One region of the Dactylosporangium sp. NPDC049742 genome, then DNA from elsewhere that is predicted to be linked to it. Evidence: riboswitches for the same ligand, from Rfam matches in the RefSeq annotation. Region 1 holds a riboswitch; the other holds the start of a gene.

Region 1 (7,885 bases):
CCGGGCGCAGTCTGCCGCGGGTGCACCGGGCACGGCCAGGCGTCGAAGGCATTGGGCGCAATGCCTGCTGTGGCGACCCGAACGCGGCAAGGGGTGGCAGTGGCCTGAGGGGGCCGGAGGAAATGTGTTACGGGTCGTGGGGTGCGCGGGTCTGTGGATCCGGACCGTCGAACCGAAGGGGAAGAAGTGAACCTGCGCCACCTGTCCGCGGCCGGGGTTGCGGCCGTTGTGCTGCTTGCCGGGTCGGGGTGCGAACCCCAGGGCCAGAACCAGGGCCACGGCCAAGGCCGGAGTCAGACCGGCATGGCTCCGTCCGCCGGGGGCGGGGCCGCCGGGGGCGGCACACCGTCGAACAGTCCGTCCAGCGCCGCCACGGCGTCGCGCGGGGTGTCCGGGGACGCGCCGCCGCCGTCCTTCGGCGGCGTGCCTGCGGTGCCGGGGGTGAGCGAGGCCGTGGCGGTGGGTGCGGTACGGCAGCAGCAGCGGGTGGCGGGGCGCGACAACGGGCAGAGCACCCGGTACGGCGACCGCTCCGTTGCCGTACCGCACCCGCGGGCGCGAACTCGGCAACCTTCGGCACCGCGGGCACGGTGGCGAAGAACGGCGGCACGGACGGGGCCGATGTGGCCGGGGAGGCGGCGGGCGAGAACGGCGCGGGCGCCTGGGCGGTCGCGGGCGGACGGGCGGCCGGCACCTCCCGCCGCGGCTCGTCCGGCTGCCGCCACACCGTCACACCCACGACAATGGCGAGGGCCAGGGCCGCGGCCCCGCCGGCCAGCGCGAAGGCCTTGAGCGCCCACCCGCCGGCGGTCGCCTTCGGCGGGGGCACCAGGAGCGGCAGGCAGGCGAGGAGACCCTCCGCCGCCGGGAGCCGGCGGGACCGCTCCGTGCACTGTGGACAGTCGCGGACGTGCCGGGCGATCCGCTTGCGCCACAACGGGTCCGGCTCGCCGGCCCAGCCGGCCACCACCTCGCGCAGCGCCGGGCAGCCGGGCGGCGCGTCCAGGGCGCGGACCACCGAGCGGGCCACGTCGAGCTGCTCGCGCATCCGCTGCACCCGCACTCCGGCGTGCGCGGCCGGCAGGTCGAGGGCGTCGGCGACCTCGGCGCGGGTCAGGTGACCGCCGGCCTCCAGCCACCACAGCGACAGCACCGTGCGGTGCGCCGGGTCCAGCCAGCGGGCCGCCTCCGCGATCCCCCGCTGCTCGACGTCCAGGACCTGCCGCAGGACGGCGAGGCCGACGAAGTCCGCCGCCGGGTCGGCGGTGTCGGGCAGGCTGTCCGGCTGGTCCTCGCCGCGGGTCAGCCTGGCCAGGCGGGCCTCCGCGCGGGCGTCGGCGAGCTGCCGCAGGGCGATCGTCACCACCCACGACCGGAAACGCCCGGCCTGCCGTACCGTCGAAACCCCCGTCACGACCCGGACCATCGCGTCCTGGACGATGTCGTCGACGTCGAGGTCCCGGTCGGCGCCGCGGCCGACGACGGAGTAGACCAGCGGCAGGTAGCGCGCGGCGAGGGCCTCCACGGCGGCCCGGTCACCGTCGCGGGCCGCCGCCACGAGGACCTCGTCGGACTGTGCCACTGTCGTTCCCGTCTGTTCGTTCACCCTCTGGCGGACGTCCTCCGGTCACGTGTCATAACACTTTTCCGGGCTTGACGGGGCGGTGCGGCGGGACTTACGGTCCTGACCACAACCGCATATCGCGCTGCACGACCCGCGACGGGAGAGCCCTCGGTCAGTCCGAGGCGCCGAAGGAGCAACGTTCTCCCCAGAATCTCTCAGGCATCGGTACCGCCGCGGTCAGGCGACTCTGGAAAGTCAGGACGATCCGTGTCCTGCGCCCACGGTGCAAACCGTCCCGCTCGTCGGGGGCGGCGAAGCTCTCAGGCTCCGATGACAGAGCGGGGAGGTCACCCAGCAGGGGTGCCGTCCGCGACGGCATCCGGACCCAGGGAGCCTCCGTGACACCGCTCTTCGACGTGCACCGCGATCTGGGTGCCACCTTCACCTCCTTCGCCGGCTGGCGCATGCCGCTGCGCTACCAGGGGGACCTCGCCGAGCACCACGCGGTGCGGCGCGCCGCCGGGTTGTTCGACCTGTCGCACATGGGCCAGCTCGAGGTCACCGGCGCCGACGCGGGCCGGTTCCTCGACTACGCGCTCGTCGGCAGGCTGTCGGCGATCGAGGTGGGGCGCGCCCGGTACACGATGCTGTGCCACGACACCGGCGGGATCCTCGACGACCTCGTCGTCTACCGCCTCGCGGACCGGCGATACCTGGTGGTCGCGAACGCCGCCAACACCGCCGTCGTCTTCGCGATGCTCCGCGAGCACGCCGACGGTTTCCACGTCACCGTCCGCGACGCGTCCGCCGACTGGGCGCTGATCGCCGTGCAGGGGCCTTCGGCCGCGTCCATGCTCGACCCGGGGCCGCTGCGGTACTACGCGATCCGCCCCTTCTCGGTCGCCGGGCGGGACGTGCTGCTGGCGCGGACCGGGTACACCGGCGAGGACGGCTTCGAGGTCTACTGCCGCCCGGGTGACGCCGTCGCCGTGTGGCGGGCGCTGCTCGACCACGGCCCGACGCCGGCGGGGCTCGCCTGCCGCGACACGCTGCGCCTCGAGGCGGGGATGGCGCTGTACGGGCACGAGCTGTCCGTCCGGCGGACCCCGCTGCAGGCCGGCCTCGCCCGCCTCGTCGACTTCTCCAAACGCGACTTCGTCGGCGCCGCCGCCCTGCGCCGCCAACGCGACTCGGCGCCGGTCGAGGTCCTGGCCGGGCTCGTCACCGGGTCCCGGCGGGCGCCGCGGGCCGGTTACCAGGTGCTCGACCCGACGACCGGTGCGGTGGCCGGCGCCGTCACCAGCGGCGCGCTGTCGCCGACCCTCGGCCATCCCGTCGCGATGGCGTACGTGCCGCCCGCCCTCGCCGAGCCCGGCACCCGGCTCGCCGTCGACGTCCGCGGCACGCGCGTCGACGCCACCGTCGTGCAACTGCCCTTCTACCGCGCTTCGCAGCACTGAGCGCCATGTCCGCGATCCCGCCGCAGCCGTCCGAGGTGAGTGTCATGTCCGCGATCCCGTCGCACCTGTCCTACACGCGCGACCACGAGTGGTTCTCCGACGGCGTCGTCGGCATCACCGCGTTCGCCGCGTCCGCGCTCGGCGACATCGTCTACGTGCAGCTGCCCGAGGTCGGCACGCTGGTCACCGCCGGCGAGCCGTGCGGGGAGATCGAGTCGACGAAGTCCGTCAGCGACCTCGTCGCGCCCGCCGACGGCGTCGTCGTCTCGGTCAACCCGCTCATCGCCACCGAACCGGGAGCGGTCAACGACGACCCGTACCGGCGCGGCTGGCTCTTCACGCTCCGCCTCACGGGCGCCGCCCCCGAGCTGCTCGACGCCGCCGCCTACGCCGCCCTGGTCGGGTGAGCCCGGTGGCGCTGAGCGCGTTCGACCTGTACTCCGTCGGCATCGGCCCGTCGTCGTCGCACACCGTCGGCCCGATGCGCGCCGCCCGCCGCTTCGCGTCGGCGCTGGAGTCGCTGCCGGTCGCCCGGGTGCGGGCGGAGCTGTTCGGTTCGCTCGGCGCCACCGGTCACGGCCACGGCTCCGCGAAGGCCGTCGTCCTCGGACTGCTCGGGGAGGACCCGGCGACCGTCGACACCGACACCGCCGACGAACGCGTCGACGACATCCGCCGCACCGGCCTGCTCCGCCTCGCCACCGGCCGTGCCGTCGCGTTCTCCGCCGACGACGACGTCGTCCTGCACCGGCGCAAGTCGCTGCCCGAGCACCCGAACGGCATGCGGTTCGCCGCCTTCTCCGCCGACGGCGCGCCGCTGCTCGAACGGACGTACTTCTCCGTCGGCGGCGGCTTCGTGGTCGGCGACACCGGCATCGTGCCCGACACCACGCGGCTGCCGCACCCGTTCGCGACCGGCGGCGAGCTGCTGGCCCTGTGCGCCTCGCTGGACCTGCCGGTGAGCGCCGTCATGTACGCCAACGAACGCGCCTGGCGCCCCGACGCCGAGACCCGGGCCGGGCTACTGCACCTGTGGTCCGTCATGCAGGCGTGCGTCGACCGGGGCTGCTCCCGCGACGGCGTCCTGCCCGGTGGGCTGCGCGTGCCGCGGCGGGCGCCGGCACTGTACCGCGACCTGAAGGCCTCCGCCGACGGCGCCGACCCGCTGAAGGTCCTCGACTGGGTGAACCTCTACGCCCTCGCCGTCAACGAGGAGAACGCCTCCGGCGGCCGCATCGTCACCGCCCCGACCAACGGCGCCGCCGGCATCATCCCCGCCGTCCTGCACTACTACACGCGCTTCGTCCCCGGCGCCACCGACGACGGCGTCGCCCGCTTCCTCCTCACCGCCGCCGCCATCGGCATCCTCATCAAGGGCAACGCCTCCATCTCCGGCGCGGAGGTGGGCTGCCAGGGCGAGGTGGGCTCGGCGTGCGCGATGGCCGCGGCCGGCCTGTGCGAGGTCCTCGGCGGCACCCCCGCCCAGGTGGAGAACGCGGCCGAGATCGGCCTGGAGCACAACCTGGGCCTCACCTGCGACCCGGTGGGCGGCCTCGTCCAGATCCCCTGCATCGAACGCAACGCCATCGCCAGCGTGAAGGCCATCAACGCCGCCCGCCTCGCCCTGAACGGCGACGGCAGCCACAAGGTCACCCTCGACAAGGCGATCCGCACCATGCGCGACACCGGCCGCGACATGTCCGTGAAGTACAAGGAAACCGCCCGCGGCGGCCTGGCCGTCACCGTCATCGAGTGCTGAGCTGTCATTCCCCCCACCGCTGACGCGGCGGGGCCCGGCGGGGATTCTCACCCGCGCCGCTGCACGTCGTTCCGCACCGCACAGCCCCCGCGGCACGTGCCCGGAATTGTCCGCGCGCAGCATCCCGGCCGCCCTCTCTTCGTGTTTTCGCCTGTCTGCGCCCTCCTCGCCCTGCCCATGCCTCCTCGCTCTGCCGCCGTCTTGCTCTACCTCCGTCTTCTTGCTCTACCCGTGCCTCCTCGCTCTGCCTGCGCGTCCTCGCTCTGCCTGCGCGTCCTCGCTCTGCCTGCGCGTCCTCGTTCTACCTCCATCTTCTTGCGCTACCCGCGCCTCCTCGCTCTGCGTGCGCCTCCGCGTCTCTCCCTGCTACGCGTCCCCGCCCTGTTGCACCAGCCGCTCGGTCTGGCACCGCACAAACCCACACCGACGTTGGTCAATGCCCTGAAATGCCCCTTTTCGAGATCGACGTTGCGCGATCCACCCCCAATTCAGGGATCGAAATGTGGGTGGATCGCGCAACGTCTATTGAACAAATGCCGTAAACCTGGGCATTGATCAACGTCTGTGCGAACGCGCAACGACGAGCGACGCGGCACGGAGAGGTGCGCGACCCAGAGCGAGCACGCCGGCGTACATGAGGCGATCGGGGACCTGTCCATTCACGGTGATCCATGGCGCGGGTATCATGTGGGTGGGAGCCGCACAGCGCCGCGGACAGCATCTGAGCTGCACCGCAGGCGTCGCCATGCATGCAACTCGCATCGACGTGACGGAGTTCCCAGTGCAACTTTCAGCCCGTATGAGACCGTTCGCCATCGGCGCGGTCGCCGCTCTGGCCGCCGCCGTGGCCGCGGTCGTCGTCGCACAGAGTCCCGCCGCCGCGCACGGCTCGGTCACCGACCCGCCGTCGCGAAACTACGGCTGCTGGGCCAGGTGGGGCAGCGACTTCCAGAACCCGAACATGTCCCAGACCGACCCGATGTGCGCCCAGGCCTGGCAGGCCAACCCGGACACGATGTGGAACTGGAACGGCCTCTACCGTGAGGGCGTCGCCGGCAACCACCAGGCCGCCATCCCCGACGGTCAGCTGTGCAGCGGCGGCCGTACGCAGAACGGCCGGTACGCCTCCATGGACACCGTCGGGGCGTGGGTCGCCGCGACGAAGCCGAACAACTTCACGCTGACCCTCACCGACGCCGCCCAGCACGGCGCCGACTACCTGCGCATCTACATCACCAAGCAGGGCTTCGACCCGACCACGCAGCCGCTGACGTGGGCGAGCCTCGAGCTGGTCAACAGCACCGGCCGGTACGCGCCTGCGCCGCAGTACCAGGCGCAGGTCAACGCCGGGAGCCGGACCGGCCGGCACGTCATGTACACGATCTGGCAGGCCAGCCACCTGGACCAGTCGTACTACTTCTGCAGCGACGTGATCTTCACCGGCGGGCCCGGGCCCTCGAACAGCGCGTCGCCGTCGCGGTCGCCCTCCACGTCGCCGTCGGCCTCGCGGTCGCCGTCGACGTCACCGTCGGCGTCGGTCTCGGTGCCGCCCGGCGGCTGCTCGGCGAGCTACGCCAAGACCAGTGAGTGGAGCGGCGGCTTCGGCGCCAACGTCACCGTCACCGCCGGCGCGGCCGGGACCAACGGCTGGACGGTCCGGCTGACCTGGGCCAACGGCCAGACGATCAGCTCGTTCTGGAACGCGGCGATCACGTCCAGCGGGGCCGTCTCGACGGCCACGAACGTGAGCTACAACGGCAAGCTGGGCGCCGGGCAGTCCACGAGCTTCGGGTTCAACGGCTCCTGGAACGGCACCAACTCGGCGCCGGCGGTGACCTGCACCGCCACCTGACCCCGCGCCTTGCGTCGCACACGACTTTCGAGATAGCTTTCACAAAAGCTTTTCTCGGAGGTGTACGTGCATCGTCAGGTGCTCATTCAGAACGCTCACGTCGTGCCCGGCAACGGTCCGGAGTTGCCGGGCACCGACGTCCTCTGTACCGACGGCGTGATCACGGCCGTCGCCCCCGACCTGGCCGCCCGCGCCGATCCCTCGTGCGACGTCATCGACGCGACGGGGCTCACCGTGACCGCGGGGTTCGTCGACGCGCACCGGCACGTGTGGCAGGCGCCGCTGCGCGGCTCCGGCGCCGACATGCCGATGTCCCGGTACTTCGTGGAGGTGCTCGGCGCCGCCCTGGCCGCGATGTCCCCCGCCGACGCCGGCCGGGCGACGCTCCTCGGCGCCCGCGCTGCGCTCAACGCGGGCGTCACCACCGTCTTCGACTACAGCAACGCGACCCACTCCCCCGAGCACACCGACGCGGTGGTCGAGGCGTTCGAGACGTCCGGCATCCGCGCCGTGGTCGGGTTCTGCGACCCCGCCTCGCTCGGCCGCGCCACCGGCCGCGCCACCGGCCGGGTGACGGGCGCGCTGTCGATCCTCGGCCCCGAGTACGGCGACTGGGACACCGCCGTCGCCGAGATCAGGCGGGGCCGGGACCTCGGCGTGATGGTCGCGGCGCACGTCGCCGGCCCGTGCGTGCGGCGGCTGCGCGACGAGGGGCTGCTCGGCCCGCACCTGCAGCTCGTGCACCTCAACGCGGTCACCGCCGACGACGCGAAGCTGCTCGCCGAGTCGGGCACGGCCGTGGTGGTGACGCCGACGGTCGAGGCGGTGATGGGGCACGGCGGGTCCGCGTACGGGCGGCTGGCGGAGGCTGGCGCACGACCCGCGTTCGGGGTCGACGTCGTGATCAACAACCCGCCGGACCTGTTCGAGCCGCTGCGCGACACGCTGCGCACGGCCCGGCTGGCGACGGGTTCCACGTCGGTGCCGCCGGCCGGGGACCTGCTGCTCGCGGCGACACTCGACGGCGCCAGGGCCGTGGGTCTCGCCGGCGTCGTCGGTACCGTCGAAGCGGGCGGACGCGCCGACCTGCTGCTCCTGGACGGCCTCGGCCACCTGCGGGGCGACCGGGCGGGCGCGGTCGTGTCGTGCGTGACCGCGTCGGACGTGCGCACGGTGCTGGTGGACGGCCGCGTGGTGAAGCGGGACTTCGCCCTGCTGGTCTGACGTGCGTCGGGGGCGGGACGCGACCC
Region 2 (7,885 bases), on a different contig from region 1:
CCTCGGCAGGGCGCTGTGCGACGTCGCGCGCCTGGTGAAGTCGAACGTGGGCCTGATGGCGGCCACCGTCGACTTCGGCGACTGGGACATGCACGAGGGTCTCGGCGGCCCCGTGAAGGGCCAGCGGATGCACGACCACCTGACGGAGCTCGCCCTGGCGCTGGCGGCGTTCGCGACCGACCTCGGCGACGCGTTCAACCGCGTCACCCTGGTCACGCTCAGCGAGTTCGGCCGGCGCGTCGCGGAGAACGGCTCCCGCGGCGTCGACCACGGCAACGGCAACGCCATGCTCCTGCTCGGCGGCAACGTCCGCGGCGGCCGCGTGCACGGCATCTGGCCCGGTCTCGCCCCGGCCAAGCTCACCGCCGGCGACCTGACGTCCACCACCGACTACCGGTCGGTGATCGGCGAGCTGCTCCAGCGCCGCTGCGGCGTCGGGTCCCTGACGGGCATCTTCCCGAACGTCACGCCGTCCTCGTACGAGCTGGCCCTGGCCCGCCGCTGATTCCGGCGAGCAGGAGGGCGAGACCACCGCGGAACTCCTCGTCGGCGCCGACCTGACGGGCCGCCCCGCCGAGCTGCCGCATGTGAGGGAACGCGGCGGGGTCGAGCCCGGCGATGGCCGCCGTGCCGGGGCCGGACAGCGGGCCGAGGTGCTCGAGCTGGATCGCGCCGACGAGGTACGACAGCAGCCCCCGCAGCGCGACGACCCTGCGCTCCGGGTCGGTGACGGTCTCGGCCAGGATGCCGGCGACCGTCTCCGACCAGCGCAGGATGGCGGGCGACCGGTGCCGGTGCGTCATGGTCAGCGGGACGACGGCCGGGTGGGCGCCGACCGCGACGCGGACCCGTTCCACCATGACGGTGATCCGCTCGTGCCAGTCGCCGCCCTGCGGCGGTGCGGGGTCCACGGCGCCGAGCACCAGCTCGACGACGAGGCCTTCGAGCTCCTCGCGGTCGGCGACGTACCGGTACAGGCTCATCGTGCCCATGCCGAGCTGCTGGGCGACGGCGCGCATGGTCAGCCCGGCGGGCCCGTCACGGTCGAGCACCGCGAGCGCCGCCGCGGCGATCTGCGCGGATGTGAGTGATCGCGGTCGAGGCATGGCACTTGACAGCGTACGTCATACGCCTACGCTTGCCCGTAAGAGTACGTTGTACGCTTACGAACACGCGGAGGTGTCATGCTCGTCGTCGATTCCCGGCGCCTGCAGGTCGTCGTGGGGGAGCCGGTCGCCGTGCCGGACCCCTCGCTGCTGGTGCACCTGCAGTTCCGCCGCTTCGCCGGCTGCCCGGTCTGCAACCTGCACCTGCGCTCGATCGTCCGCCGCCACGACGAGATCACCGCGGCCGGCGTCCGCGAGGTGGTCGTGTTCCACTCCACCGCGGCGGCGCTGCGCGAGCACGTGACGGACCTGCCGTTCCCGGTGGTGCCCGACCCGCAGAAGCGCCTGTACCGCGAGTTCGGCGTCGAGTCCTCCCGCCGCGCCCTGCTCGACCCCCGCGTCTGGCCCACGATCCTGCGCGCCGTGGCCCGCAGCACCTGGGCCCTGCTCCGCGGCCGCGAACGCTCGCCGTCGCTCAACCCGGCCGGCGGCCGCTTCGGCCTCCCGGCCGACTTCCTCATCGCCCCCGACGGCACCGTCCTCGCCGCGAAGTACGGCGAGCACGCCTACGACCAGTGGTCCGTCGACGAGCTCCTGGACCTCGTCGAGCGGCACGGACCCGGCACGCCCTGACCGGGTAGGACTGGCACCGGCGGAAATTTGTCGTGGCGGGCTGTCGGATCCGGGGCGGGCCGTTCGTAGGACGGGTGAGCGGCGGCCGGAGGGGCTGCCGGAGGCGAGGAGGAACAGGATGCCGCACTACCTGGTCTCGTTCGACGAGGGCTGGATGAACGTCGCCGAGGAGGACGTGCCCGACGTGACGAAGGCCGCGCAGGAGGTGGCGCAGGACGCCCGCGACGCCGGCGTGTGGGTGTTCGGCGGTGGGGTGCCGGCACAGCCCGCGACGGTCGTGGCCGCGGACGGTTCGGTCACCGACGGCCCGTTCCCGGAGACCAAGGAGCACATCGGCGGGTTCGCGCTCCTCGACGTGCCGGACCGGGACGAGGCGGTGCGGTGGGCCGCCAGGTTCGCCGCGGCGTGCCGTTGCACGCAGGAGGTGCGGGAGCTGGCCGCCGACGCGGCCGACTGACCCGGCACGGGCGGCGCTGCGCGGCGATGGTGCGCTGCGGGTCGGACACAGGGTGCGCGTACTGTGCGCGCAGGTCCGTGAGGATCGGGGGCCGACCCGAGGAGGATCATTGAAGCGCAGCGCCGCGCTGGCCGTCGTCGCCGTCATGGCGGTCAGCGGATGCAGCTCGCCGGGCAAGGGCAGCGCCGCACCCGCCGCGGGGACGCCGAGCGCGCCGGGCGCAGCGGGCGGGTCCGGCGCCGGCGGCCTGGGCGCCGCGAGCCAGTCCGCGTCCGCGCCGAGCGGTGCGTGCACGATCTTCCCCGCGGACAACGTGTGGCACGCGGACGTGTCGAAGCTGCCCGTGCACCGGGACTCGGCGGCGTGGGTCGGCAGCATCGGCGCGCAGGCGCACGCGCACCCGGACTTCGGCTCGGGGCTCATCGACGGCGCGCCGTTCGGCATCCCGGTCACGACCGTCGGGCAGGGGCAGGCCGGCGTGAAGGTCAGCTTCGAGTACGCGGACGAGAGCGACAAGGGCCCGTACCCGATCCCGCGCAACGCCAGGATCGAGGGCGGGCCGAACGCCGACGGGGACCGGCACGTCATCGTGCACGACACGGCGGCGTGCAAGGTGTACGAGCTGTACGCCGCGCGCCCGAACGCGGACGGGTCGTGGAAGGCCGGGTCCGGGGCGGTGTTCGACCTGCGCCGCAACGACCTGCGCAAGGCCGGCTGGACGTCGGCGGACGCCGCGGGCCTGTCGATCCTCGCCGGGCTGCCGCGCGCCGAGGAGGCCGCCAAGGGCAGGATCGACCACGCGATCCGGTTCACCGCGCCGCGCACGAGGAACGCGTACGTGTGGCCCGCCCGGCACGCGGCGTCCAGCAGCACCGACGCGAACCTGCCGCCGATGGGTGCCCGGTTCCGGCTGAAGGCGTCCGTCGACATCTCGAAGTTCCCGGCGCAGGCGCGGGTGGTGGCGCAGGCGCTCAAGCAGTACGGCGCCGTCCTCGCCGACAACGGCTCGCCGTGGTTCTTCTCCGGCACGCAGGACGACCGGTGGAGCAACGATCAGCTCAACGCGCTCAAGGGGCTGAAGGGCAGCGACTTCGAGGCGGTGGACGCCAGCCTCCTGATGGTCGACGCGAATTCAGCCCGGTGTAAGCCATGAACCTAGCGTCCTAGGATGCGCTACGCGCTGTGGTGTGGGCCACGGGCGCGTGACCATGGTCAAAGAACCGGTAGATTAGGCATCGCCGGCAATACCCGCGCGGGAGAGATCGTCTGAGTTCAGGGCGACGCCGAAGGGGCAAATCCTCCCCGGAACCTCTCAGGCAGAAGGACCGCGACGGGTTGGCACCTCTGGAGGCCACACGACAGAGGGGGAGGGACGTGCGCAGCCCCGACCCCCGGATCCGAAAGAGTGTGGCCAATGACCAGTTTCGCCAGCAGGCACATCGGACCGTCGCCGGACGAGCAGACGACGATGCTGAAGACCGTCGGGTACGACTCCGTCGAGGCGTTGATGACGGCGGCCATCCCCGGCTCGATCCGCTGGCACCAGCCGCTCCAGCTGCCCCTGGCCGCGTCCGAGGCCGAGGTGCTGGGGGAGCTGCGCGCCCTCGCGGCGGCGAACCGGACGCTCGTCAGCATGATCGGCCTCGGCTACTACGGCACGCACACGCCGCCGGTCATCCTGCGCAACGTCCTGGAGGACCCGTCGTGGTACACGGCGTACACGCCGTACCAGCCGGAGATCAGCCAGGGCCGGCTCGAGGCGCTGCTCAACTTCCAGACGGTGATCACCGACCTGACGGGGCTGCCGGTCGCGGGCGCGTCGCTGCTGGACGAGGCGACCGCCGCCGCTGAGGCGATGACCCTGGCGCGGCGCTCGTCGAAGGTGAAGGCCGACGTGTACGTCGTGGACAGCGACGTCCTGCCGCAGACCCTCGCCGTCATCCGGACCAGGGCGGAGCCGCTCGGCATCGACGTGCAGACGGTGGACCTGCGGACCGAGGAGCTGCCGGCGGAGTTCTTCGGCCTGCACCTGCAGTACCCCGGCGCGTCCGGCGCGGTCCGTGACCTGGCGGACATCACCAGGCAGGCGCACGACAAGGGCGCGATCGTCACGTTCGCCGCCGACCTGCTCGCGCTGTGCCTGCTGCAGGAGCCGGCGGCGTTCGGCGCGGACGTCGCGGTCGGCAGCGCGCAGCGGTTCGGCGTGCCGATGGGCTTCGGCGGCCCGCATGCCGGCTACATGTCGGTCCGCAAGGGCCTGGAGCGCACCCTGCCCGGGCGGCTCGTCGGCGTGTCCAAGGACGCGGACGGCGCCCCCGCCTACCGGCTCGCCCTGCAGACCCGTGAGCAGCACATCCGGCGGGAGAAGGCGACCAGCAACATCTGCACCGCGCAGGTGCTCCTCGCGGTCACGGCCAGCATGTACGCCGTCTACCACGGCCCCGACGGGCTGCGGGAGATCGCGTCCCGCACGCACGACATGGCGGTGCGGCTCGCGGCGGGCCTGCGGGCCGGCGGTGTCACCACCGAGCACGAGGCGTTCTTCGACACGGTGACGGCCGTCGTGCCGGGGAAGGCGAAGGACGTCGTCGGCGCCGCCGCGGACCGGGGGATCAACCTGCGGCAGGTCGACGCGGACCGGGTCGGCATCGCGTGTGACGAGACGACGACGTTCGGGCACCTGCGTGACGTGCTGGCCGCGTTCGGTCTCGCGCACGTCGACGTGACCGGGCTGGACACGGCGGACGTGGTGCCGGCCGAGCTGCGCCGCACCAGCGACTACCTGAGCCACCCGGTGTTCTCCACGCACCGGTCGGAGACCGCGATGCTGCGCTACCTGAAGCGGCTCTCCGACATGGACTACGCGCTGGACCGGGGGATGATCCCGCTCGGGTCGTGCACGATGAAGCTCAACGCGACCGTGGAGATGGAGCCGATCACCTGGCCGGAGTTCGCCAACGTGCACCCGTTCGCGCCGGCGGCGCAGACGCAGGGCTACCGGAAGCTGATCGGTGACCTGGAGCGGTGGCTGGCGGAGGTCACCGGCTACGACGCGGTGTCGCTGCAGCCGAACGCGGGGTCGCAGGGCGAGCTGGCGGGGCTGCTCGCGATCCGCGCCTACCACCAGTCGCGGGGCGACACCGGGCGGGACATGTGCCTGATCCCGTCGAGCGCCCACGGCACGAACGCGGCCAGCGCCGTCATGGCGGGCATGCGGGTCGCGGTGGTGGCGTGTGACGAGCTGGGCAACGTCGACCTCGGTGACCTCGAGGCGAAGATCGAGCTGCACCGGGACCGGCTGGCCGCGATCATGGTGACGTATCCGTCGACGCACGGGGTGTACGAGACGGGGATCTCCGACCTGTGCGCGAAGGTGCACGAGGCGGGCGGCCAGGTGTACGTCGACGGGGCGAACCTGAACGCGCTGCTGGGCTACGCGAAGCCGGGGCAGTTCGGGGCGGACGTGTCGCACCTGAACCTGCACAAGACGTTCTGCATCCCGCACGGCGGCGGCGGCCCGGGTGTCGGCCCGGTCGCGGTCCGTGCCCACCTGGCGCAGTTCCTGCCGTCGCACCCGATCCTGGAGGAGGACGGCGTGGCGGCCCCGGTCGGGCCGGTGTCGGCGGCGCCGTGGGGGTCCGCGGGGATCCTGCCGATCCCGTGGGCGTACCTGCGGCTGATGGGCCCGGACGGGCTGACGAAGGCGACGGCGACGGCGGTCCTCGCGGCGAACTACGTGGCGGCGCGGCTGCGGGAGCACTACCCGGTGCTGTACAGCGGCAGCGAGGGTCTCGTCGCGCACGAGTGCATCCTGGACCTGCGCACGATCACGAAGGCGACCGGCGTGAGCGTGGCGGACGTCGCGAAGCGGCTCATCGACTACGGGTTCCACGCGCCGACGATGTCGTTCCCGGTGTCGGGCACGCTGATGGTGGAGCCGACCGAGAGCGAGGACCTGGCGGAGCTGGACCGGTTCTGTGACGCGATGATCGCGATCCGTGAGGAGATCGACCGGGTGGCGTCCGGGGAGTGGCCGGCGGGGGACAACCCCTTGGCGGGCGCGCCGCACACGGCGGCGGTCGTCACCGCGGACGAGTGGGCGCACGCCTACCCGCGGTCGCTCGCCGCCTACCCGGCCGGGGTAACGGTGGCGAAGTACTGGCCGCCGGTGCGGCGGATCGACGACAGCTACGGCGACCGGAACCTCGTCTGCTCGTGCCCGCCGGCATCAGCCTTCGAGGAGTGAACGGCTACGGAGTGTGATCGCTCAGGCGGCTTCGACGAGGACGTGCATGGCCGGGCCGCGGTGCGGTTCGATCACGCTGCAGTCAGGAAGTAGCTCTCCGGTGTCCTCGAAGACGATCACGCCGTTGCACAGGAGGCTCCACCCCTGCTCGGGGTGCGAGGCCAGGATCCTGGCGGCTTCGTGGTCGGAGTCGTGGGCCGAGGGGCACGCTGGTTGGTGCTGGCAGAGCATCCGGGGTCTCCGTTTGAGAGGTTCAGGTGGGGCCTGTGGGGTTGTTCACATGACCAGTGATGCACGCTACTACGGCCAACGACACGAATCCGCACATGTGACGGCACAACTTGGGGATAATCCGCCATTCGTATGAGCCCATTAGGACCGGTCGTCGGGTATTGGCCCGGGACGGTGGATCTGCACCCTCCCGGGTCGGATCCGGCGTGCCGGCCGCACATTTGGGAGCGTTCCCGGCTGGAGTGGCGTTCCGGCGACGGCGGTGACCCTCTGCAACTGCTGGAGGCGTTCCTCGCCGACGCCGGATTGCCCGTCTCCGACGTGTCACGGTCACGGACGGTGACGGGCGGGGTGTGTGGGGCGGCGGTGCTCCTCGCGCCGCCGTCGGCCGTGGCGTCGCCGGCGCCGGGCGTGCCGGACCTCGTCGCCGTCGTCTACGCGCACACCCCGCCGCCGATCGCGTTAGCGGAGCCGGCCGTGCCCGACGACGCCCGGGTGGGCCCGTGGACGCCGAGCTGGACCCCGGGGGAGCACGCCGCCGCGGTCGAGGCGGTCCGGGCGGCGATCGCCCGCGGCGACGTCTACCAGGCCAACGTCGTCGGCCACGCCAGCGCCCCGTTCGCCGGCGACCCCCGCGCCGCCCTCGCCCGGGTCGCGGCGCTGCCGGGCGCAAGGTACGGCGGGGTGCTGTCCGGCGCGGACGGCGCCTGGTGGGTGGCGTGCGCGTCGCCGGAGACGCTGGTCGAGGTCACCGGCGGCCGTGCGGTGACCCGCCCGATCAAAGGCACCCGCCCGGCGACCGCGCAGGGCCGCGCGGAGCTGCTCGCGTCGGCGAAGGAACGCGCCGAACACGTCATGATCGTCGACCTGGAGCGCAACGACCTGGGCCGGGTCGCCCGGACCGGCAGCGTCCGCGTCGACGAGCTGTTCGCGATCCGCCGCTGGTCGCGGCTGTGGCAGGCGGAGTCGACGGTCAGCGCCGACCTGGCGCCCGGCATCGGCCTCGCCGGGCTGCTGGGTGCCGTGTGGCCGGGCGGTTCGGTGACCGGCGCGCCGAAGCTCGCCGCGATCGAGGTCGTCAGCGCGCTCGAGCCGGTCGGGCGCGGGCCGAGCATGGGCGCCGCCGGCTGGATCGGGCACGGCCCCGACGGCAGGCTCCGCGTCGACCTGGGGCTGACGATCCGCACCGTCGCCGTCGCCGACGGGCTCGCG

The links. Region 1 has a riboswitch for glycine ahead of gcvT (glycine cleavage system aminomethyltransferase GcvT). Riboswitches for the same ligand answer to the same signal wherever they lie in the genome.
Region 2: linked by a shared signal. The riboswitch ahead of gcvP (aminomethyl-transferring glycine dehydrogenase) and the one ahead of gcvT (glycine cleavage system aminomethyltransferase GcvT) in region 1 are both predicted to bind glycine.

The regions. Positions count from the first base shown of each region.
Region 1 covers NZ_JBFANF010000017.1:106,905-114,789, forward strand. Annotated here, with positions in the region: gene AB0J72_RS22350 (sigma-70 family RNA polymerase sigma factor) at 128-1,582, opposite strand; glycine riboswitch at 1,712-1,805, shown strand; gene gcvT (glycine cleavage system aminomethyltransferase GcvT) at 1,963-3,024, shown strand; gene AB0J72_RS22360 (glycine cleavage system H protein) at 3,069-3,431, shown strand; gene AB0J72_RS22365 (L-serine ammonia-lyase) at 3,437-4,783, shown strand; gene AB0J72_RS22370 (lytic polysaccharide monooxygenase) at 5,583-6,635, shown strand; gene AB0J72_RS22375 (amidohydrolase family protein) at 6,738-7,859, shown strand.
Region 2 covers NZ_JBFANF010000004.1:140,199-148,083, reverse strand. Annotated here, with positions in the region: gene AB0J72_RS07605 (DUF1501 domain-containing protein) at 1-505, shown strand, start outside; gene AB0J72_RS07600 (TetR/AcrR family transcriptional regulator C-terminal domain-containing protein) at 465-1,106, opposite strand; gene AB0J72_RS07595 (peroxiredoxin-like family protein) at 1,185-1,739, shown strand; gene AB0J72_RS07590 (YciI family protein) at 1,858-2,196, shown strand; gene AB0J72_RS07585 (hypothetical protein) at 2,306-3,349, shown strand; glycine riboswitch at 3,440-3,534, shown strand; gene gcvP (aminomethyl-transferring glycine dehydrogenase) at 3,611-6,442, shown strand; gene AB0J72_RS07575 (DUF5999 family protein) at 6,464-6,673, opposite strand; gene AB0J72_RS07570 (chorismate-binding protein) at 6,848-7,885, shown strand, end outside.